DNA from 3 places in the Mesobacillus jeotgali genome. Region 1 is predicted to be linked to each of the others. Evidence: riboswitches for the same ligand, from Rfam matches in the RefSeq annotation. Region 1 holds a riboswitch; each other region holds the start of a gene.
The links. Region 1 has a riboswitch for S-adenosylmethionine ahead of FOF60_RS19715 (methionine ABC transporter ATP-binding protein). Riboswitches for the same ligand answer to the same signal wherever they lie in the genome.

Region 1 (8,198 bases):
TCTTCGATAACATTTTTAAAAACCTCATTATATCGATCATTTAATAGAAGATTATCAACTTCATTTTGGAAGGCAATAACATTCAGCTCAGCACCAGTTGCCAGGGCTGCACCCTCTGCAATTGCTTTGACGCGGCGGGTCACTTCATTTAATCCGCTCCGTGTTGCAGCCCGTATGAAGAATCGTGCTTTTGCGTATTCAGGAATGATGTTTGGTGCATCACCTCCATGAGTGATGATTCCATGGATTCGTACGTCATCAGTCAACTGCTGTCTCAATGCATTGATGCCATTGAAAAGCTGAATCACCGCATCCAATGCATTGATACCTTCATGAGGCGATGCGGCCGCATGGGCTGGTTTGCCGATAAATTCAAAGTCAAGTGGATCAACAGCAAGGGAAGACGTAGTCAACCTTGTTTGTCCGGAAGGGTGCAGCATCAATGCCGCATGAATTCCCTCAACTAGGCCATGCTTTACAAAACTTCCTTTAGCGCTTCCGTTTGGGCCGCCCTCCTCGGCAGGCGTTCCAAAAACGACTGCTTCACCGCCAGTCTCATCGAGCACTTTGCTTAGTGCGATCGCTGCGGCAACACTTGTCGTGCCAATGATATTATGGCCGCAAGCATGGCCTAACCCCGGAAGAGCATCATATTCTGCCAGAAAGGCGATAGATGGTCCATCTTTTTCAGATTTTTTCCGTGCAACAAAGGCGGTTTCATGTCCCGCTACGGCCTTTTCTACTTCAAAACCCTCATCCTCTAAAATCTTGATAAGCCGTGCAGAGGCGAAAAATTCTTCATTACCGATCTCCGGTCTTTCATGGATATCATGACTGGCCGATAAGTAAAGCTCCTTATTAAGCTCAACGTTACCTGTAATAATTTCCTTTAACTCCTGAAGTGTTTTTATTGGTGTTGTCATCCTGAATCCTCCTCAATTTTTTAAAGTGAGAGGAAGGGTGCAGAGCCTGTCTGATATCCCTTCCGTTTTATAAATTGCCGTTCAGCCTATTAACCTACCACCCAATCTCGCTAAGCGGAACAAATGTAGGTAGTGTATTTCCTTTGTACTCTTTCTCGATGAACTCCTTTGTGTCATCCTGTTGGTAGAGTTCAGCCAATCTTTTCAAAGTTTCATTGTCTTTATCTTCTTCGCGGACTGCAATGATGTTGATATATGGAGTGGCCGTTGCACTCTCAAGAAAGATCGCATCCTTCTTTGGTGTAAGTCCTGCATCGACTGCGATTCCGTTGTTGATGATGGATGCTGCTACATCTGGCATTACCCTTGGAGTCTGGCCGGCAACAAGCGTAACAAGTTCAAGATTCTTCGGATTTTCAACGATTTTATCGAGGGAGCCAATGCCATCGAAGCCGTCCTCAAGCTTGATCAACCCAGCTTCCTGAAGTAAAAGAAGTCCTCTTCCCATGTTCGTAGCTTCATTTGCAAGGGCAATCTTCCCGCCTTCAGGGATGTCTTTTACGTCTTTATATTTATCTGAATAAATACCCATTGGTGCAATCTGTGTCGTTGCGATTGGTACAAGGTCAAGATTATGTTCCTTGATAAAAGCGTCAAAATAGGAAACGGTCTGGAATGAGTTTGCATCCAATTCACCTTCTGCAAGGGCCAGGTTTGGCTGGACATAATCAGAGAAAGTGACGATTTCGACTTCAATTCCTTCTTTTTCTGCCTTTTTGGCGACAAAATCCCATACTCGGTGATCGGTGCCGCTGACTCCAAGTTTCACTTTGACGGTTTCTCCGCCTTTCGCTGATGATGAAGAGCTGGAGCATGCGCTGCTGATTACTGCTAGACTAAGTACAATCAAAGCTAATAAAAGTTTTTTCATTTTGGTTTCCTCCTGGTTATCTTCTTCTGATTTTTTTAGCTGATATATTTCCAAGGGATTGAAGCCCCTGAACCATTACAATCAAGATGCCGACTGTGATGAACATCGTCTGGGTATCAAATCGCTGGTAGCCATATGTAATCGCCAGGTCGCCCAGTCCGCCGCCGCCGATTGCCCCGGCCATTGCTGATGCACCGATCAATCCAACAGTCGCAATCGTAAATGCGAGGATCAGCGAGCTCATCGCTTCGGGAAGAATGAATTTGAAAACAATCTGCCAGGGCGTGGCTCCCATTGATTCGGCTGCCTCAATCACGCCAGGATCCACTTCGAGCAGGGAATTCTCTACCAATCTGGCAATATACGGACCTGCATAGAAGACGAGCGGGACGACAGCTGCGGCTGTACCAATCGACGTGCCAACAATCAACCGGGTCAGCGGGATGATGGCAACCAGCAGGATGATGAATGGCACAGAGCGGAAGACGTTGATGACGCTGTTGAGTACATTGAAAATAGGTGCGTTTTCTAGTAAATGGCCTTTCCGTGTGACCACAAGCGCAATTCCCAGTGGCACCCCCAGAACTGCCGAAAACAGGAGAGAGAATGCAACCATTTGCAGTGTTTCAATTAAGGCTTGGATGATTTGCTCTGAATTAACTAGCATTTGCTGTCACTTCCTTTATGCTTACTTTTTGTTGATCGATAAAATTAAGAGCCCTCAAAATTTCTTTATCACTGCCCTGGAACTCGACAATCAGGTTACCGAATGGAATGCCCTGAAGCTCTGTGATATTGCCGAAGAGAACATTGACATTGATATCGAATTTCTTAGAAAGCTGAGAAAGAAGCGGCTGACCGGCTGACTCACCGACAAAGTTGATCCGGAATACCTTATGCAGCCCTGAATTTCCTTCAATAATCCTGTACACGGAATCAGGAATACTGTCATTCATGATGGTGCTGATGAAATTTCTTGCTGTTTCTGTTTTAGGAGCTGAAAAAACACTGAAGACAGTGTCTTCTTCGATGATTCTGCCATCCTCGATGACAGCAACTCTGTCGCAAATTTCCCTGATGACGGACATTTCATGGGTAATGATTAAAATCGTAATGTTGTACTCCTTGTTGATTTTTTTCAAAAGCTGCAGGATGGAACTGGTTGTCTGCGGGTCAAGGGCAGAAGTCGCTTCGTCACAGAGCAGGATTTTCGGCTGAGTTGCCAGTGCCCGGGCTATTCCGATACGCTGCTTCTGGCCGCCTGAAAGCTGGTCTGGATAATTGTCTGCTTTATCAGCCAGGCCGACAAAGTCGAGGAGCTGATACACCCTTTCTTTTATTTTGTCTTTTGGAAGTTTTGCGAGAATGAGCGGCATCGCAACATTATCAAAAACAGTTTTCGAGTTTAAAAGATTGAAATGCTGGAATACCATGCCGATATTCTTTTTTATCTCCCTGACTTCTTTTACTGAAAGGGAAGTCATATCGCAGCCATCCACAATCACCCTGCCTGATGTTGGCCGTTCCAGTAGGTTTACGCAGCGGATCAATGAACTTTTTCCTGCACCGCTGAAACCAATGACTCCGAATATTTCTCCTTCTTTGATTTCCAAATCAATTCCATTCAGTGCCGCTACCTTGTTTCCGCGGCTTTCATAAACTTTTTCCACTTTCTCAAACGTAATCATTGTTTTCCTCCTTTTTAGGGCATAAAAAAAACTCTTCCCGGAAACAGGAAGAGGGCATGCCGCAACGAATGCTGGACAATATCTCTTCTTATCTCCCAAGCTCATGCTTGCTGGATTTGGCACAGTCCTCAATGTGAGTCCGCTGCCGAGGCTTCATAGGGCCAGTCCCTCCGCCTCTCTTGATAAGAAAGTATCGATATGAAATTTTAAAGTGGGGATATTTGTAAAAAACAAAAAGTCCCCTTCAGAAAGAAGAGGACATCAAATGAAAAGTCGGCCTCTTCTTATCTGTCAAGCTCATGCTTGCTGGATTTGGCACAGTCCTCCAAAGGAGTCCGCTGCCGAGGTGTCATAGGGCCAGTCCCTCAACCTCTCTTGATAAGAAGTAACGAATATTGAGTTGTAAATCTTGTTTATTACTTTACTGTGTCATAGAAAAAGTGTCAATCATTTTGTTGGATTTTTTTTAGCAATACGAAAAATAGGAATATAGTATGAACTGCCAGGGGGGTCAGGCAAAAAAAGAGAAACCCCTGCAGCAGCAAGGGTTTCAATCGAGAAAAAAGCTCTATCGAGTAATGACAATCGGCCCATTCTTCGTAAGGATGATTGTATGCTCACATTGAGCGACAAAGCTGTTTTCTGTTACATATGTCCATTCATCGTTTTCATTTTGGAAGACTTCTTCCTCACGAGTTGAGATGAATGGCTCAAAAGCGATGACCATTCCATCCTTTAAAAGCTCGTCATCCCATGGCTCATGATAGTTGTAGATATGATCGGGTGCCTCATGGATTGTTCGTCCAATCCCGTGTCCGGTCAAATTCTTGATGACTGTCAGGCCGTTCTTTCTCGCAGTTGCGATAACTGCTTTACCTAGTCCGCTTTTCTTCGATCCGGGTTTCGCCTTTTTCAGACCTGCTTCAAACGCCTCGACGGCTGTTTCGCATATCTTCGTTAAAATTGGATCCCCTTTGCCAACGACAAATGAGATGCCGGTATCAGCGAAATATCCATTTTTCGATCCGGAAACGTCGATATTCACAATATCGCCTTCTTGGATGACGCGGCTTCCCGGAATTCCATGGGCTACTTCTTCATTCACACTGATGCATGTGTACCCTGGAAAATTGTACTCACCCTTTGGCGCAGAAATCGCACCATGCTGCTCAAACATGGCACCCGCGATTTCATCAAGTTCCTTGGTGGTAATTCCAGGTATGGTCTTTTGGACCAATTCATCACGTATCAAGCCGACAATCCTGCCAATTTCTTTCAAGCCGTTAAAATCTTCCTCTGTTTTCGCAATCATAATATATTCCTTTCCATTAGCTTCGATTTAAAAAACTCTACGATTAGATTATCCTTTTTAGTTATGAAAATCCATCCTTTAGGTTTGAGGAGCATATATGCAGGATCCGTTATATGGCCGCATTGTCATAATCCTGCCCTTTTTGTAAACGATACCAACACGATGGTATCAATATTTTACTCAATAAACCTAAAACTAAAAAATTGGTACCATAAGCAAAATTCCATGGCTTATAAATGTAAGCCCTTTTTTTTATGATTAAGGTACAAGAAAGACAAAGCAACTAAGGTGGTGAAGAAATGGAAGTCAAGATTCAACAGCCAGTCGAACAACAAGTCAGTGACACCATAATGGTAGAGCCTACAAAAAAGGAAAAATACAAAAAAATCAAAAAGACAATCATTTCTCAAAAGTATTTGCAAACGATGGCGCTTCTCGGAGTAGTGTGGATGTTCATCTTCAACTATATCCCGATGTATGGGTTGATCATCGCTTTCAAGGAATACAGCATTATCAAAACGATCTCAGAAGCACCATGGGTAGGATTGATGCAGTTCAAGGAATTCCTGCAGGATGAGAACTTCTGGATTGTCCTGAAAAATACACTGGGAATCAGCTTGATCAAACTAATTATCGGGTTCCCGCTTCCAATCATTTTTGCTCTTTTGCTTAATGAACTTACATCAATGAAGCTAAAGAAAGCGGTTCAAACGATCTCTTACTTGCCACACTTCATTTCATGGGTTGTACTTGGAGGGATTTTGACAACATGGCTGGCAGATATCGGTGTCTTAAATGATATCCTGCTTGGTTTAGGGTTGATCAGCGAACGTACGAATTTCCTTGCTTCACCTGATAACTTCTGGGCGATCGTCATTCTATCGGATATATGGAAAGAACTTGGTTGGTCAGCAATCATTTATCTTGCAGCAATTGCTGGTGTATCACCAGAACTGTACGAGTCATCAACAATTGACGGAGCAAATCGTTTCCAAAAGATGTGGCATGTTACATTGCCATCGATTCGCCCGACAATCACCATTCTTTTCATCCTTGCTGTAAGCGGTGTCTTGAATTCAAACTTCGACCAAATCTTGATTTTGCGTAACTCATTGAATGAAAGCGCAAGTAATGTAATTGACATTTACGTTTATCAAATGGGACTTCAGAATGCCCGCTACTCTTACGCAACAGCAGTCGGTTTATTAAAAGCAATCATTGCCTTTATCCTGCTCCTGTCTGCTAACAAGATTGTGAAGAAACTGAATGGAACATCTTTATTCTAAGGGGGTGAGGTTGTGTTTAAGCTTTTTAAACGGAACCGGCGAACAACAAGCGAATACATCTTTGACAACATTAACATTCTGATCATGCTCTTTATCTGTGCCATTACGCTCTACCCAATCTGGTATGTACTCGTCAATTCATTGAATGATGGTGTGGACGCCATGAGAGGCGGGATTTACTGGTGGCCGCGAGAATTTACTTTGGAAAACTACAAGGCTGTTTTTGAAACCCAGGGTATTGTCACATCATTTGGCGTGACAATTGCCAAAACGGTTATCGGGACGATCACCCATGTATTCTTTACCGCAATGGTTGCTTATGCAATTTCAAGACGTGACCTTTACGGCAGGAACTTCTACATGCTGGTCGGTGTCATCACAATGTTTTTTAGCGGCGGATTGATTCCTTACTTCCTGTTGATCAGGGATCTAGGATTGTTTGATAACTTCCTTGTATATATCATTCCAACAATGTTTAACTTCTTCCACTTAATCATTTTTGTATCATTCTTCAGGGAGCTGCCAACGTCTCTGGAGGAAGCAGCAAAAATGGACGGCGCAAATGACTTTATGATTTTTATCAAAGTAATCATCCCGCTTTCAATGCCGGTTATTGCTACCATTGCATTGTTCCAGGGAGTATACCAGTGGAACGACTACTTTGCCGGAGTCATCTTTGTGAATAATCCAGACCTGCAGCCGATCCAGACTTATTTATACAAAGTAGTTGCTGAGTCAAGCTCAAACCAGATGATGACGAATGCAGCAGGGTCGATTGCCACGAAGACGGTAACATCTCAGTCTATCAAATTGGCAACGATGGTTGTTACTACACTTCCAATCATGTTAGTCTATCCATTCCTGCAAAAGTACTTTGTAAAAGGAATGCTGATTGGATCTGTAAAAGGTTGATCTACTAACTTCGATTTAAATTTTTCTTCATAGAAGAAATTTAAATAATCCTGGCTTCATTATTGATATGTCCTGCTTTATACATGAAGGATACCCCCTTCTGACCTTGGGAAAGGCTGGTACTTAGGAAAAAAGCCTTTCCCGCTTTTTCAAAGCAGTGTACATTTAGTAATGTGGCCCAAAATAACACAAAAGAGAGAGGGTCAAAAAATGAGGAGAAAATTCTTTTCCAAAGGCTTTTCACTATTGCTTGTTCTGTCATTGGTTTTAGCACTATTTTCAGGCTGTTCTAGTAAGACAAATGAAAACGCTTCCGATGAAAAGGACGCGGACAAACCAAAGGCAACGGCTGATGCACCCGGCTGGCAATCCAATAAAGAACCTATTACGTTTGATTGGTACGTTAACTTTTCCTGGTTCGCACATAAATGGGGCGACGATGCTGTTTCCAAGTATGTAACAGATAAAACTGGTGTTTCAGTCAACTTTATCTCACCTGCTGGTAACGAAGCAGAAAAAATGAACACAATGATCGCATCTGGAAAACTTCCTGATTTCATCACGATTGGCTGGTGGGAAGATGCTGTTAAGAAGATGATCGAAGGCGAGCTTGTCCTTCCATTAAATGAACTTGCAGATCAATATGATCCATATTTTTATAAAGTAGCAGATGGAGCAAAAATCGAGTGGTATAAGCAAGAAGATGGCAACACATATGGCTACCCGAACGCTTCTTCTTCACCAAAGGATTTTGACAAATATAAAGACCTTAAGCCTTCTAACCAGACTTTCCTTGTTAGAAAAGATATGTATGAAGCAATTGGCAGCCCTGATATGAGCACTCCAGAAGGATTCTTGAAGGCACTTGAAGCTGCTAAGAAGGAATTCCCTGAAGTGAATGGTGCACCATTGATTCCATTTGGTTTGAATGAGTTTACTGATGTAGGTAATACTTCTCTTGAAGGCTATCTGCAAAACTTCCTGAACATTCCTATGGAAAAAGACGGAAAGGTTTATGACCGCAGCCAGGATCCTGAGTATCTTGCATGGTTAAAGACTTTCAGAGAAGCAAATGACAAAGGACTTCTTGCAAAGGATATCTTTATCGATAAGCGTCCGCAAATGGAAGAGAAAATCTCACAAGGC
Region 2 (8,198 bases), 2.0 Mb from region 1:
ACGGAGCAAAAATGTTCGCAATGGTGTTTTTCGTCTACTGCTTTTTCATTTCAGGTTATGAACACAGTATCGCCAATATGTGTACCTTTGCCATCAGCATGGTCCTGGACGACCCTCAATCTGTTACTTTTTCAGGCGTTATTCATAATTTGATTCCTGTGACGATCGGCAATCTTATAGGCGGAGGCATCATGATGGGCTGGATGTATTATTATGCGAACAGGCCATATTTTGCCGAATGATAAAAGGCTCAGTTTGTACCTGAGCCTTCCTTTTTGTATTTGATCGCAATTTGAACGGCCAGCAAGGTGGATCCCAGAAAGATGGCGGCAAGCAGTATTTGATTACTCAACAACTCTTTTGAATACACTGCTCCATTCATTGAAAACCAAAACAGGCTGTTGACTGAAGCGGTCCCGAAGAACAACCCCCAGATGATCTCCTTGACCTTACGATACCAACGGCTCCCCTGGAGATGCTTTATGTAAAAATAGAAAAATATACATACGGCCAAAACTACAAACGAATAACTGTAAGGAAAAAGCACAGCATCTTCTACTTTATCTATCACCGCGATGTTCCCTAGAAAAAACAGTTGAAAGATAAGAAAATAAAAAACGACAATTACTAATAAAATCCATTCTGATATGTATATAAAGATCTTTCCGTAAATTTCGGATCCCTCCTTAAAACCATGTACCTTTATAGTTCTTTATTGAAAACAATATTCCTCTACAAAAACAGGATATAGAGATTTCTATACCCTGTTGGACGTATTTTTCAATTTTAATATTGAAGCAACTGCGACTAATGTTTTTGCTTGTAATAGGTAATTCCCAGCGCAAATGCCAACACAGTCCCTTTCACGATATCCATCGCATAGTATGGGACCGACATCATGACGAGGCCGTTTTGCAAAATGCCGATCAGCACGGCGCCGACAAAAGTTCCGAATGCGTTCGGCTTGCCAGCTCCCAGAACGGAAAAGCCAATGAAAGCAGCGGCTACTGAATCCATTAAATAAGGTGAACCAGCATTGATCTCAGCCGTCATGACTCGGGAAGCTAAAACAATCCCGCCAATTGCCGCAAATAAAGCGGATAGCAGGTAGGCAGCAGTTTTATAGCGATTGACCGGGATGCCTGAAAGCCTGGCTGCCTCTTTATTGCCGCCAATCACATACATATAGCGGCCATGCTTTGTGTACGTCAGGAATATATGGACAATAATGACGGCGATCGCCATAATCAGAATGATCCACGGAACCTGCCCTATTTTAGCAAAAAACGGGCTGATCGTTCCTGTTGAAAAACTTCCATCAGGCAGAATCATATTCTCCGAAACCGTCGCGCCCTTCGTATAAGTCAGCGCCGTTCCCTGGATGATGAACATCATAGCCAGTGTCATCAGCATATCCGGAATCTTCAGCTTAACGATCATCAATGAATTGAGTGCCCCAACAATTAAGGCCGCCGCGATCGCTGATAATACGGCAATTAGAGTGTTCTGTGAAAACCAGACAAACATCGAGATGACGATGGCATTCGATAAAGATGCGACCGAGCCGACTGATAAATCAAAGCCATCGACTGTCAGGGAGATGGTGATGCCGATCGCAATAATGGTCACGATGGAAATCGAACGCAGGATATTAATGACATTATCGCCGTTGATAAAAGAAGGATTGACTGCCGCAAAGACTGCGACGAGGACAAAGATTGTCAAAATCGTCCCATATTTATATAGGAACTGGAACAGTTCGAATGTCTTTTTCGGCGTTGGTTCTTGCTGCAATGGGAGTTTCGCTTCCATCCTATCTTCCTCCTGTTGAATAAAATAAAAGTTCCTCTTCTGTTGCTGCGGCCGTTTCTAGCTCCTTGACTGGTTCACCATCATAGAGCACGTAAACCCGATTCGTGATGCCGACGATTTCTGACAGCTCGGAGGATGCATAAATGATACCCTTCCCTTGTGCTGCGAGCTGGGCAATCAACTCAAAAATATCCCGCTTCGCACCTACATCGACGCCCTTGGTTGGCTCATCAAAGATATACACGTCCGCATCGGCAATCAGCCACCTGCCAATCGCTACCTTCTGCTGGTTCCCGCCTGAGAGATTTTCAACTTTGGCATTTTCCGATGCCGTTTTGATGCCTAGAGCCTTAATGTACTCCTGTGCCGTTTTCTTTTCAGCCCGCCGATCGATAAAACTAAAAATTCGGGAGAACTTTTTCAAGTTGACCGCTGTCAGGTTGGAGGCAACGGATTCTGCGACAAGCACGCCTTCCTTGCGCCTCTCTTCAGGGACCAGGGCCAACCCGCTTTTTACAGCAGCGTGAGGACTCGCCAGCTTAAGGATTTTTCCTTTTAGCTTTACAGTTCCGCTCTTTATCGGTGTCGCGCCAAACAATGCTTTGCACAGCTCTGTCTTTCCAGCGCCGACCAGGCCGGCAAGTCCAACAATCTCCCCTGCTTTTACATGGAGGGAAGTATTTTTCACCTTGTCCCCATCTGTTAAACCTTCGACTTCCAGCAGAGTATCTCCAAACGTGCTGACCTTTGCCGGGAATTGGTCTTCCAGCTTGCGGCCAAGCATGTATTCAATCACCTGGTGGGTGTCGACTTCAGGAATACCTTTTTTAATAACCAGCTCACCATTTCGCATGATGGTCAGCTCATCACACAACTCGAAAATCTCGGGCATTCGATGGGAGATGAAAATGATGCCCACATTCCTTTTAGCTAGATCTCTCGTGATTCGGAACAGTTCAGACGTTTCGGTATGGCTGAGCGGAGCCGTTGGTTCATCAAGGATCAAAAAGGAGCAATCACTTGAAATCGCCCGGGCAATCAGGACCAGCTGCTTCTCTGCAAGCGTAAGCTCCCCGGCAAGATTTTTTACAGGAATCTGAAGGTTCATTCCTGATAAAATATCCTCTGCCTGTTTGAAAAGCTGCTTCCAATTCACCCAGTGCTTGTTTTCCATTGCCTGTACTGTGTGGTTAAGCATGATGTTTTCCCCAACAGTCAGCGATGGGATGATGGCTGTATCAACCTCCTGATAGACCGTCTGGATCCCGAATTTCTGCGCGTCACTCGGTGTCCTGATTTCCACACTCTCTCCATCGAGCAGGATTTCCCCTGTGTAATGATCGTGGGCACCGGAAAGCACCTTCATTAATGTCGATTTACCCGCGCCATTTGCGCCGATCAACGCATGGATGCTGCCCGTTTCTGTACTGAAATTAACTTCGTTCAGCGCACGCACCCCCGGAAAATCAATACTGATGTTGTTCATTTGAAGTTTCATCCGGGTTCCTCCTCCCTATCAATCTGGAAAACAGACACTCTTTTTTTGAGAGTGCCTGCTTTGTTCGCTGAACTGGAAAAAATCGCGTGGAATTTCCAGTTCGCTATAAAAATGAGATTTTCGCTATAAAATCGGAAAAATCGCTATAAAATCAAGAAAATCGCTATATAACTGAAAAAGTCGCTATAAAAATTATTTTTTCGCTATAAAACTTATCAACCAATCATTATTATTGTTATTTCTTATAGTGATCCTTCAATTTCTGCATCCAATCTTCCAGAAATGCGTCTGATTCGCCCCAGCCTTCGATGATTTCAGCCAGATTGACCATGTTTACTGGATTTTTTGACTGCTGCAGCTCTTCCTGGGAAATCAGTGATGCTTCTAGATCATAGGTTGCTGGTGTTTCCTCGCCGGCAAGCTTTTTCGCCAGCAATCTCATATTCACTTCTCCTATCAGCTTTGGATCAACAGCGGCAGTATATTTCCATGGGCTGCCTTCTCCCTGGATTTCCTGAAGATCAGCATTGGAAACATCAATTCCGTAAATCTTGATTTCCTCGCGGCCAGCTTCCTTAATGGCACGAGCAGCTCCGATTGCAAACGCGTCCCACGTTGCGAAAATCGCGTTAATTTCCCCTTTTGGATGCTTGTTGAGCATCGCGGCCACAGCATTCTGCGTCTGGACACTTGTATCGGCAGCGGCCACTCCGAATCTCTCAACCTCTTTGATTCCCGGGTTTGCCTTCAGAGTTTCCTGGTAAACTTTATTTCTTCTGACCATTGGCGGGAAGCCATCAACCCAGAGGTAAACGATATTCGCTTCTCCATGTTGGTCCTTCACAAGCTGGTCTAGTACCTGCGTTGCGAGAGCCTCATCATCCTGGGATGTGAGCGTGACTCCCTCTACCTGCGCCAGATCCGGATTTGAATCGAAAGTTATGACGCTTTTGCCTTTTTCAACTAATTTTTTCACATCATCTACAGTTGCTGCATCATCTCCATGGGAAATGATGAATCCATCATAATCCTGCTGCAGCCCCTGATTGATTGCGTCATGGAATTTGGCTGTATCACCATTTGCCGTGAAGACGTCTACCTTAAAGCCGAGCGCTTCTCCTTCTGCTTTCGCTCCGGCTAAAAATTGCGCTGTATGGTCATCTCCGCCAATCTTGCGGATGACTTTGATTTTGACTTCCTCACCTTTTGCAAATCGCTCCGGAACGCCTTCCACAGGACCGCTGGCCGTTTTCGTCTCTCCGCCGCCGCATCCTGTCAGCAGCAGTGCAGAAGCAACTGCACCTAAAAATACTTTTTTAATTCCTTTTTTCATTTGATTCTCCCCCTTTGATTGATCTGCGTAACTAAAACAAATAAAAAAACCTCTCCAGAAAAGAGAGGTTTCAAACGCAATAAAATGCAAAGTCGGATTCCTCTCTTATCTTTCAAAACAAAAAATTGTTTTGCAGGATTTAGCACCAATTCCATTGGAACGGTTGCTGGGCGTCACAGGGCCAGTCCCTCTGCCACTCTTGATAAGAGAATTTCTTTATTGAGTTAATGTTGCAAATCGATAAATTTTACTTTAAACTCCTATACTCATATTGTCAATATTATTATGAAAATTTAATTATATTCTTTTTTCCGTACCAAACAAAAAGGAAGACTCCAAATCGGAATCTTCCTTTTTCTATTCCCCTCTTCCTGCAGCTGTCATCCATTCAAACTGTCGGAGCTTTACTTCGTACAGTGTCAATGGGTCGCGGTACAGTTCTGGGTTGATTCTCATTTTTTCAAGTTCGGTCTTACCATAATCGATTTCCGATTTGGCTTCTTCTACTGCTTCTTCCAGTACAATGAATGGATTTTTGAAGAACAGGTTCACATCTCGTTCAATCGACTTCTCAAAAATCTCGAATTGCTGCAGGAATCTTTTCGCGATGGTTACGCCGATATCATAATAGTCTTCCGACTCCAGATAGGTTTTGTATCGGTTATAAAGCATCGCATTGTTTTGCGGCAGCACGCCAAGCAGCTTACCTGCGCTTTTCAGGAAGAACTGCTGCGGTGTCGGGCGGTTCATGATGTTGACATTTTCATAGTGTACACCGTTCGTCATCCGGCTTGCATCGCGGCGCCAGTCATCAAGCACCCTGAAATCACAATCCAGACTGATCCGTTCCTCTCCATACATCGAGTTAAAGCCCTCGGCCATTTCATTCAAGTAGTTTTGGCTATGATCGAATTCATCCTTGGAATGTTGAATCCAGCCCTGCAAATCTTCATGGAATTTCGGCAAAACAGTTTCATCAAGGTATTCCCTAATCTTCTTGTTCATTGCTTCATCCATTTCAGCATGGATTTTTCCGAAATCGCTGTCCTCCGTCACCAATTCAGAACAACTGCGCAGGATTTCCGGGATTCTTTCAATGATTTCCGCACGGGTTTCATCCTTGATTTTACGATATGACTTCTGAATGGACTTCGATTTCTCTTCTTCAATGTCTCCCAGCTGATTGATGGCACCGTTCAGCTTACTTACCATTTCTTCGTTCCAGTTGATTGTTTCCATATGGTTATTCTCAATTTCAATCCGTTTATCAAGCAGATACGTGATGGCCCTTCTGACAAAGAATTGCAGTTTTGCTGTGCGCTCCTGCTCGATGTCGACAGACCTGTTGTTCGTTTTAATAAATTCAGAGAAGTCTCTCAGCTGCTTTCCTTTGTCATAATTAGCCGAGAAAGCAAACATTTTTGCGTCAGGATAGTATTGGCTGATTTCAGCCCATGTTTGGTCAAAAACTTCTACTGCCTCCTGCTGACTGTAGATTGAATCTATTTTATTCAACAGGAAGTGTATTGGAAGCTGCGGGAAGTACTCTGAAATCTTCGAGAGGATTTCTCTTTCTTTTTCCGTAAAAGGATCATTTGCGTTGAGCACGAAAAGCAAGCTATCTGCAAACCTCAGGTAATTGTACAACGGGTGATTGTCATAGTTATTGCGATTGACTCCAGGAGTATCAATCAGTGCCAGTTCATGGTCGCGCAGGAACGCGAACTCAGCTCTGAAATCTATGATCGTTTCATTTTTATGGTTCTGTCGGCGAATTCCTGCACTTTCCTTGAAGTCCTCAATATCCATGATTTGGCGGACGGCCGTATCGGTGATTTCCTGGATTTCCGGATTTTCTTCGTTCGTGAACCGGATGACCGCCGCAGTAGGAGATGTAATCAGTTCTTCCCCTATAATGGTATTGACAAAGGAAGACTTTCCATTGCCAGACAAACCGGCGATCAGTAGATTATGGACATTGGATTCCTTCAGCTCTTGGACCAGCCACTTGATCCTGTTGCCTACCTCTATCTCATGATCCTCTGCCCATTTGATGATTGTTTCGAATAGCTGCATGCTATCCTCGTAGCCATCATGGTACTCGCGTGAATTCAGCACAAGGTTCTCGGCATCGTGAATCGCCGATGCGGTAATGGTCCCTGGAAATACTTCATTCCACGCTATAATCGATGATGCCGAAACAAGGCTGTTAACAGGACTTGTTATCTTGAGCCAGTTAGTCAGCAACTCAGGAATCAGCGGAGAAATCTCTTTAATCAAGCGATCCCCATTAATCAGCTCGAAATAGGTATCCTGATAGACAGCCGAAAGATGGGTCCAGCCATCTCTTCTATTGCCGTCCATCCCGCTGAACAATTGGTTGAATTCCCTGAGCCATATCATGTATGAGCTTTGATTCCTGTAACTTTCCCACAATGAAACAGCTAGCTGTTCAAACCGGCTTCGGTCTACCTGGAATAGGACGGATAATGCTTCGTTAAAATAATCTGGCGATAATTGGCCGGTATGCCCCTGTTCTACGTACTGATTCAAGACGTCGAACCACTTAGGCGAACCGGTTCGAACACCTTCATTTACCGCCAATTCGACGGCATTTTCCCATTCCTGGTGCTCTTCAAAGAAAGCGCGGGCTATTTCAGTTACACCCGGATAATCCGGATCAAGTGCCACTGATTTCTTGATGACAGCAACTGCTTTTTCAAGCTTTCCCTGCTCTATGTAAAGCGTCAATAGCTGCAGGCCGCTTTCAATCCTCAAAATATTGCTCTCGGTTTCGATCGAAAGGTACAGGTCCTCTGCAGATGTGAGCAGACCAATCTCCAGAAATGCATCCCCCATGTTCTTTTTCGCCCACGGCTCCAGCTCATTCGTAATATTTTCCCACTTAAAAATCGCCGCTTCGTAGTCCTTGTTATGAAAATAGACCTCTCCCTGAGCAAAACGGATGTATGACAAATCAGGCATATCATTCTTCTGCTCTTCAAGGTAAAGCTCCCCGAGTACACGGACAGGGTGTGCCCTGTTCCCTGATTCCATAAAAGTTTCATAATACGACTTTTTGATTAATTGCTCTTCAAATGTCATGACTTTCCTCCGACTTCTCATAATGATCAATCCCAAAAAAGCCTTCGGACTCCTTCAGGCATTAAAAATTTGTATTAGCTAACTGTTCTTTTTCCCTTTTGCGGCTTGCCCTCAAACCTTATCATTGTATTCTATCAAACAATTTTTCATTCAAGATTTCAGCCAGCTTTCAGTTTCGCTACAAGTATTGCAAAATTTGTAACCTTTTTAATAAATAATCCAATTATTTGCCAGTTATCGTCGAATCATGTCGCTGCCTATACCTTTCGAACTACACCCGCGATTTATGGGTAAGAAATGAAGTTTGTCACACCGCAGATAGGGCAAAATCATTATAATGAAGGTAACAAGACGATCGAAAAAAAGGAGATTATTATGCTTACTTTGAAACTTATGGGAACACCCCTCGAACATATGAAATCAGAACATATTAAAAACAAATCTGTCATG
Region 3 (8,198 bases), 1.8 Mb from region 1:
GAGCGGATGAATTTGATGCTGATTTGAACTTGATTAAAGGCGGCGGAGGGGCACTGCTAAGGGAAAAAATCATCGCTAATGCTGCTTCTGCCTTTATTGTAATCGCAGATTCATCCAAAGGAGTAAATAAATTGGGAGACTTTCCGCTGCCTGTTGAGATTGTAACTTTTGGGGCAGAAATGACCTCAAGGAAGATTGCCGAGCTAGGCTGTGAACCGAAATTAAGACTGAGTGGGACCCAGCCATTCATCACAGACAATGGGAACTATATTCTCGACTGCGATTTTAAACAGATTGAATCTCTTGAGGAGCTGGAAAAGCAGCTGAATATGATTCCAGGCGTGGTTGAGAACGGTTTGTTTGTGAATATGGCGAGAAGGCTGATTACGATCGAAAATGGTGAACTGGTTGAAATAACAAGGTGAATTTTGAACGGTGCTTCTAAGTTGAAGTACCGTTTTCTCATTTTTGGGAAAGGGGAATTGTACCAGTTTATAGAAATACAATGTAGTGATTTATTTTAAGGAGATGTCTAAATTGAAGGATTATAAAATAAAAACCTATAAAGAAGCGATCCAGGTCATTGAAGAGGTTGGTTTACTCCCGCTAGCTCCATTGGTACCTGAATTTCCAGCGTTGAATACCATTACTGCTCCTGAGAGCTGGCATTCCGATACAGAATTTGATCCGTGGATTTGGAGGACAAGGTTTGCTGTCGAGGGCGTCGCTGGGTATGGAAAATTCATGAAGAAAAAGTCCGTCCTGATTTCTCGTGCCTTACTTCCATATTTTAAGGCGGTTCTAGGCAGTTATGAAACAGTTGAAGAACGCTTTCAAAAAGGAAATGTATCGAGAGAAGCTCTGGCTGTTTACCGAATCATTAGTGAAGCAGGGGTCATAGATACAAGAGAGTTGAGGACCATAGCGGGGTTAAGGGATAAAGAACATAAAAAGGTGTTTGACAATGCTTTATTGGAACTGCAGGGGGCGATGGATATTGTCATTTCGGGAATCAAGGAAAGAATAAACGCGGAAGGCGAAAAGAATGGCTGGAGCAGCACGTCCTTTGAAACGTACGATTCCTGGGCAAGCAGAAATAAAATCGAAGCTCTGGCTGTGGAAAAGGAGAAGGCGAGGGAATACCTTTTGTATCATTTTCAAGAAGTTGCCAGTGAAAACGCTGTAAAGAAGCTGAAGAAAATACTGGGGGAATAACAATGGTAAACAAAGCATTAGTGATCATTGACGTTCAAAACGGAATGTTCCTGGAAGGGGAAGCAGTTTCCGATGGAGTTGAGCTGCTGCAAGGGATTAAGGTGCTTATAACACAGGCACGTTCGACCAAAATACCAATCGTATATATTCAACATAATGAAACGGCAGGGTATCCATTAGAAAACGGTACATATGGCTGGGAGATCCATTCTGAAATCAGCCCAGAAGAGGGAGATATTATTATTCAAAAAACAACCCCGGACTGCTTTTTGAAAACATCCTTGGACCAAGAATTAAGAGAAAGGGGGATAGAACACCTCTATCTCGTTGGCATTCAAACGGAACTTTGTGTGGATACGACTTGCAGAAGTGCATTCAGCAAGGGATATAAAGTTACTTTAGTTTCCGATTTACATAGTACTTGGCCAAGCACCGAACTAACAGCACAGCAAATCATCAACCATCATAACGAAGCGTTGCGCTGGTTTGCGTATGTGAAGTCTAGCGTTGAGATTGAATTAAGCTCGAAAGCCTGGGAATAACCAATGTAACACGTTCTGCCTTAAATTAAAGCTTTAAAGGAAAATCCTCTAAGTGTTTTTAGAGGCTTTACTTAAAGGTAAATACACCTATTAACCAGAATTTACTTTCTGGAAAAGGGGGGCCGTTATGGAAAAAACAAGTCTTCATCCACTCATGTTCATTGTGCTTGTCGTTGTCACTACATTTCTTATGGGCTCTTCTTTTACCGTCGGAAAGATTGGTTTAAACTATGTCTCTCCTTTATTATTGGTTGGTTTGCGATTCACAATTGCTGGTTTGGTGATGGCGGTACTTGTGAGGAAAAGTGGTAAGCCGGAAAAGCTCGCTGACTGGGGAAGGATCTTCACGATTGGTTTGATGCAGACGGCAGGAGTGATGGGCTGTATCTTTCTTAGCTTACGAACGATTACAGCGGGCGAGTCTTCAATTTTAACCTTTACCAATCCATTAATGGTGGTGATGATGGGGACTGTTTTTCTTGGAATTCGATACAGGCTCCTTCAATGGATCGGCGCGTTTGTAGGGTTCATCGGTGTATTCATCACATTAGGTTTCCATCTGCAGCTGACAGTTGGTACACTTTTCGGTTTGGGGGCTGCTGTGTTTTGGTCAATTGGGACTATCCTTATTAAACAATGGGGCAGCCGCTTCAATGTCTGGGTGTTGACAGCTTATCAAATGCTCTTTGGGGGAATTGCCCTCTTATTGATGGGGCTTACATTGGAATCCCCAAAGTTGATGATAAACCCCGTTTCAATAACAGTTATTTTATGGCTGGCAATTATGGCCTCAATCGTCCAGTTTGCCATTTGGTTTTACCTGATTAATCAAGGAGATCCAGGCAAGACAAGCGCCTTCCTGTTCCTTGCACCTTTTTTCGGTGTACTTACCGGTTGGGTTCTGCTCGATGAGGTCGTGGAGTGGTATGTGTATGCAGGCGGAGCGCTGATTTTCATAGGAATTTTCCTGGTGAACTGGACGTTTAAAAAGGGGACAGCGAATCTTGAGGGTGACATAGAAAAAATGGCAAAACCATTAAATAGCTAGGAAAATCGCTGCCTGGGCTTAAAAAAATATCCATTTCAGTAATCTCCTCGAAAAGATTACTTACCTTTAATGATAAGAATATAAAAAACTAATGCGTATTTATTCCATAACTTCAGGAGAATTGATTAATATGTATACACTTTACGAAAAGATAAAAAGCTTATTTGGCGGGATATTTTTCCTTTTTTCTTTTTTTATTTGTCTTGCTTCCTCTATATCGTTATTTATGGAAGGTGAAATTCTATATGGTTTAGCCTTCTCTGTGCTAACTCCGTTTGCACTAGGAATAAGTGTGATGTTTTTTTCTGATCTCAGACGAAAAAAGGATGAATCCATTTAGACCTGTGTGGAAGTTATCCTGATCGTTTTCCGGAAAAAGCACCAATGTCCAGTTTATATTTGCTGGCTTTAATACCAATAGTTTTATTACCTTTACTACTGTTGTTGTTAAGAAAAAAGAAACAGACTGTAAAAGCTGAAAAATTCCTTTCCCAGCATATACTGAAGAAAGAATAAAATTATTTTGAAGGCCGTATCTTTTCTCTCCCTCCAGCCGTTTAAGGGGCAGAGAGGTTCAAAGGAGTGAACAGGATGTCGATCGACAAGCTCAGGAAATTGAAAACAGCAGAGGATACCGGGGTAATGGACCATTATCATAGCCTAAAGAGATACTGTCGGTTTCTAACGCAGAACAGCTGGGATGGTGATGACCTCGTGCAAGAAGTGTCGCTTAAGGCGATTCGCCATTATGAGGCATCCCAGATCAGCTCTGCATTGTTGAAAAAAATAGCTTATAACCATTGGGTTGATACGGTCAGGAAGCACAGCCGCGAGATAACGGGTATCCCGGAGGATCTCGAATCTTTCACTCAAGGCAATGTAATGGATACAGTCGAGATGGTCATGTCCAAATTGACGCCGAAGCAGGCAGTGATTTTTATCCTGAAGGAAGCATTTCGTTTTCAATCACGGGAAATTGCTGAGCTGATGGGGACAACAGACATGGCTGTTAAAGCTGCACTCCACCGGGCAAGAAAGAGGGTTGAACGTGATAATACTTGCCTGTGTGAAGTGGATCAGGAACTGGACGACGAGGAAGCAAAGCTGCTGTCAGACCTGCTATGCGAATCTCTTCAGTCTGAAGATCCGACTGTTTTGCTTGAAAATATCCAGCAAATCCCAGCGCTTGCTCCGTGTTCACCGGAAATGTCTCTGCACTCCCGTTCACCTCTCTCTACTTTCAAAATGGCTGCGTAAGCAGGAAAGGGAGGAACAAAGTGAGTACAATTCCTTATGTCATAGAACAATCCAACCGCGGGGAGCGTTCATACGATATTTATTCAAGGCTGTTAAAAGACAGGATCATCATGCTTGGAGATGAAATCAATGACCAGGTGGCAAACAGCGTTATTGCTCAGCTTCTGTTTCTTGAAGCAGATAATCCTGAAAAGGATATCTCCATCTATATTAATAGTCCTGGAGGTTCAACCACAGCGGGATTCGCTATTTTTGATACGATGGAATACATCAAGCCGGATATCAGCACAATCTGTATCGGAATGGCCGCATCGTTTGGAGCCATGCTGCTGCTTGCGGGAACAAAAGGAAAACGATTTGCATTGCCTAACAGCGAAATCATGATTCATCAGCCGCTGGGCGGTGCAAGGGGCCAGGCAACGGAGATCGAAATTTCAGCCAAACGAATTCTGAAGCTGCGAGATCATGTGAATCAGATTATATCCGAGAGAACAGGGCAGCCAGTGGAAAAAATCGCAAAGGATACTGACCGGGATTATTTCATGAGTGCCGAGGAGGCGCTTGGATATGGAATCATCGACAAAATAATCACACGAACTTAGTAGAGAGCTGCCCTGGGCAGCTCTTTTTGTTTGCCTGTTTATTGCGGTTCTAACATATCCGGATACCCAAAATTCCCAACTGGTATTAAATCGTTGTTAACTGATATTAAAAGGCTTTCAACTGGTATTAAAAATGATTAAACTGGTATAAAATCTTCGCTAACTGGTATTATCCGCAAAAGAAAGCATAATCAAATACTGGTAAGTGGGCATACGTGCTCATTTTTATTTTTTTCTAGAACTGATCAAACGAAACTGCTATAATCGAATTTATATTTTAAAAATTCAGATGAATCAACCTCAACGAAAACATCATGAATGAATGAACAGTAAAGGGGAATGTCCATGAAAATCTACGGATCAGAAAAGATTAGAAAAATGACATCCAGTATTTTTCAGGAAGTGGTTGACCGTAAGCAGGCGGCCTTGATGAATGGAAAAGATGTGATTGACCTGAGTATTGGGAGTCCGGATTTTGGACCGCCTGCTTTTGTCATGGAGGAACTTGCTAAGCATTCGGTGGATCCGGGGAAGTATGGATATACACTTAAGGGAATTAGTGAATTTAACGAGGCGGTAAAATATTTTTACCATCAGCGTTATTCGGTTGAACTGGAAGCAGAAAGCGAAGTCCTGCAGCTGATGGGCTCGCAGGATGGGCTTGCACATCTTGCAACTGCAATTATTGATCCTGGTGATTATGTACTTGTTCCTGATCCAGGGTATCCAATCTATGAAGCGAGCGTTACCATCGCAGGCGGAACGATTTATCCTATGCCTTTGCTGGAGGAAAATAAATTCCTGCCTCAACTTAATGAGATTCCTCTGGAAATTTTACAAAAAACAAAGATGATGATCTTAAGCTATCCGGGTAATCCTGTCACTGCACTTGCTGACACCAGTTTTTTTGAACAGGTAATCGAATTTGCCAAAGTACATAATATCCTGGTCGTACATGATTTCGCCTATTCTGAATTGGTTTATGATAAGAACCCGCAAATCAGTTTCTTATCCGTACCTGGTGCAAAGGAAGTTGGTGTAGAGTTCAATTCACTCTCTAAAACTTTCAATATGGCAGGCTGCCGCATAGGCTACGTTGCTGGAAACTCACAGGTTATCAATATTCTTGCTTCCTTTAAATCACATATCGATTACGGCATCTTTTACCCAATCCAAAAAGCAGCGATTGCAGCACTTACTTCTGATTATTCTTTCCTGAAAGATCAGTTAAAGCAGTATGAAGCGCGGCGGGATGCTTTGGTATCTGGATTTCGGGACAGCGGATGGGAAGTGGCTAATTCTCCGGCAACGATGTTTGTGTGGGCTAAAATTCCTGCAGGCTGGAAATCCCGCGATTTTGCCTTCAAGCTAATTGATGAAGAAGGGATTGCCGTCGTTCCTGGTGATGCTTTTGGCAAACAAGGCGAAGGGTACGTCAGAATCGCTATGGTTCAGCCTCCAGAAAGACTAATAGAGGCATCACAGCGGGTAAATAAATTTCTCTCAGGGTTTCCGGTTGAAATATAAAAATATTTCGATAAACGAATTGACTTTTGTTTGAATTTAGAATATTATCACTTTATTAAACTAAAATTTAATACATGATGTCTTCTTATCAAGAGAGGTGGAGGGAAAGGCCCTGCGAAACCTCGGCAACAGGTTCTGAAAGAATACTGTGCCAATTCCTGCGGACAATTTTGTCTGAAAGATGAGAAGAGAGTATTATATGGCTCTCTTCTTCAAGAAGGGAGCTTTTTGTGTTTAGGAGGCTTATTTATAAGTCTCTAGTGTTTTTCTAATAAAACCAACTTATCGGGTTGGTTAAGTTGAGTTTAAATGAGCAGAGGAGAGATTGTGATGAAGTATGGATTTTGGCTGCCGATATTTGGCGGATGGTTAAGGAATGTTGAGGATGAAAACATGCCGCCTACCTTTGATTATGCAAAGCAGGTGATTCAGTCAGCAGAAGAGTGGGGCTACTCAACTACTTTAATCGCAGAATTGTATCTTAATGATATCAAAGGCCCCGAGCATGACTCCCTAGAAGCCTGGACAACAGCTGCCACTTTGGCTTCTGTTACTGAAAAAATCGAGATCATGTCTGCTGTTAGGCCAGGTTTCCACAATCCTGCAGTCACAGCAAAGATGGCGGCAAACATAGACCAAATCAGCAACGGGCGATTTACCCTTAATGTTGTATCTGCGTGGTGGGAGGAAGAAGCGCGTCAGTACGGCGGGATTTTTACCGAACATGATGAAAGATATGAGCGGACTACGGAGTTCATTGATGTACTCAAGGGACTTTGGAGTGAAGATAGCTTCTCTTATGAAGGGAAGTTTTATCAGCTCAAGAATACGAAGCTGTTTCCGAAACCAGTACAGCGTCCAAATCCGATTCTGTATGCCGGCGGGGAAAGTCCAAAGGGGAAACAGACCATTGTTGAAAAATGTGATGCCTATGTCATGCATGGCGGAACAGTAGAGGAAATTGAACAGAAAATAACCGATATGAAAAATCGCAGAGCGGCTACGTTAAATCCAGAACTGTCGGAGTTCGGAATGGCTGCCTATGTCATTTGCCGCGAAACTGAAGAAGAGGCATTTGCAGAATTGGAACGCATCACGACAGTTAAAGAATCAAGTGCCTATGCGGGTTTTAAGGATTTCACAAGCAAATCCCAGCTTGAACAGCAAATCCAGCTTCAGGATTACTCGGTATCAAACCGTGGACTGCGGCCAAATTTAGTAGGGACACCAGAACAAATCGCCGAGCGGATTTTACAGTACGAAGAAGCCGGTTTAGGATTACTATTACTGCAATTCTCGCCGCAGCTCGAGGAAATGGAACGTTTCGCAAAGCTGGTAATGCCGCTCGTTGAGGCAAAAAGAAAGCAAGCGATTGTATAATCTATCTTAAACTAAGGAGAGGAAGAAATTGAGTAAAGTATACATCATTCATGAAAATAGCGAATGGACCATCCATTTAACAAAGCGGCTGGAGGAGCTGGGCATACCTTTTGAGGAATGGCATTTGGACGAAGGCCTGCTGGATTTATCGAAGGAACCGCCAGAAGGTATTTTTTATAGCAGGATGAGCGCTTCCTCTCACACAAGAGGCCATCGCTTTGCCCCTGAATATACAGCACAGGTTCTATCATGGCTGGAGAACCACGGCAGGAAGGTATACAACGGATCCCGTGCGCTGGAACTAGAGGTAAGCAAGGTCAAGCAATATCTTGAGCTGGCCAAGCATGGAGTAAGGACTCCGAGAACGATTGCGACTGTCGGTAGTAAACAGCTATTAGAAGCAGCGAAGGAATTTGAAGGGAAATCATTTATAACAAAGCACAATCGGGCAGGAAAGGGACTTGGGGTACAGCTTTTTCAATCGATTGAAGCATTGAAGTCCTATGTAGAGGGAGCTTCTTTCGAAGAGCCGGTTGACGGTGTCACGCTGATTCAGGAATATATCCATTCCCCGGAGAGCTATATTACCAGATGCGAGTTTGTCGGCGGCCAATTTGTTTATGCGGT

Region 2: it holds a riboswitch for S-adenosylmethionine, as region 1 does, so the genes downstream of both, FOF60_RS04855 (sugar ABC transporter substrate-binding protein) here and FOF60_RS19715 (methionine ABC transporter ATP-binding protein) in region 1, are expected to answer to the same signal.
Region 3: it holds a riboswitch for S-adenosylmethionine, as region 1 does, so the genes downstream of both, FOF60_RS10090 (LLM class flavin-dependent oxidoreductase) here and FOF60_RS19715 (methionine ABC transporter ATP-binding protein) in region 1, are expected to answer to the same signal.

Annotation. Positions count from the first base shown of each region.
Region 1 is NZ_CP109811.1:3,844,566-3,852,763, reverse strand. It holds gene FOF60_RS19730 (M20 family metallopeptidase) at 1-923, opposite strand, end outside; gene FOF60_RS19725 (MetQ/NlpA family ABC transporter substrate-binding protein) at 1,018-1,854, opposite strand; gene FOF60_RS19720 (methionine ABC transporter permease) at 1,871-2,521, opposite strand; gene FOF60_RS19715 (methionine ABC transporter ATP-binding protein) at 2,511-3,542, opposite strand; SAM riboswitch class I at 3,628-3,731, opposite strand; SAM riboswitch class I at 3,824-3,927, opposite strand; gene map (type I methionyl aminopeptidase) at 4,111-4,854, opposite strand; gene FOF60_RS19705 (ABC transporter permease) at 5,205-6,140, shown strand; gene FOF60_RS19700 (carbohydrate ABC transporter permease) at 6,153-7,052, shown strand; gene FOF60_RS19695 (type 2 periplasmic-binding domain-containing protein) at 7,263-8,198, shown strand, end outside.
Region 2 is NZ_CP109811.1:971,754-979,951, reverse strand. It holds gene FOF60_RS04875 (formate/nitrite transporter family protein) at 1-242, shown strand, start outside; gene FOF60_RS04870 (hypothetical protein) at 251-571, opposite strand; gene FOF60_RS04865 (ABC transporter permease) at 808-1,812, opposite strand; partial or broken gene FOF60_RS24550 (ATP-binding cassette domain-containing protein) at 1,814-2,488, opposite strand; partial or broken gene FOF60_RS24545 (ATP-binding cassette domain-containing protein) at 2,807-3,298, opposite strand; gene FOF60_RS04855 (sugar ABC transporter substrate-binding protein) at 3,546-4,643, opposite strand; SAM riboswitch class I at 4,746-4,852, opposite strand; gene FOF60_RS04850 (dynamin family protein) at 5,001-7,748, opposite strand; gene FOF60_RS04845 (hypothetical protein) at 8,124-8,198, shown strand, end outside.
Region 3 is NZ_CP109811.1:2,009,553-2,017,750, forward strand. It holds gene rpiA (ribose-5-phosphate isomerase RpiA) at 1-425, shown strand, start outside; gene FOF60_RS10060 (AlkZ-related protein) at 538-1,215, shown strand; gene FOF60_RS10065 (cysteine hydrolase family protein) at 1,218-1,757, shown strand; gene FOF60_RS10070 (DMT family transporter) at 1,885-2,805, shown strand; gene FOF60_RS10075 (sigma-70 family RNA polymerase sigma factor) at 3,397-4,062, shown strand; gene clpP (ATP-dependent Clp endopeptidase proteolytic subunit ClpP) at 4,083-4,664, shown strand; gene FOF60_RS10085 (LL-diaminopimelate aminotransferase) at 5,010-6,191, shown strand; SAM riboswitch class I at 6,274-6,379, shown strand; gene FOF60_RS10090 (LLM class flavin-dependent oxidoreductase) at 6,522-7,571, shown strand; gene FOF60_RS10095 (ATP-grasp domain-containing protein) at 7,600-8,198, shown strand, end outside.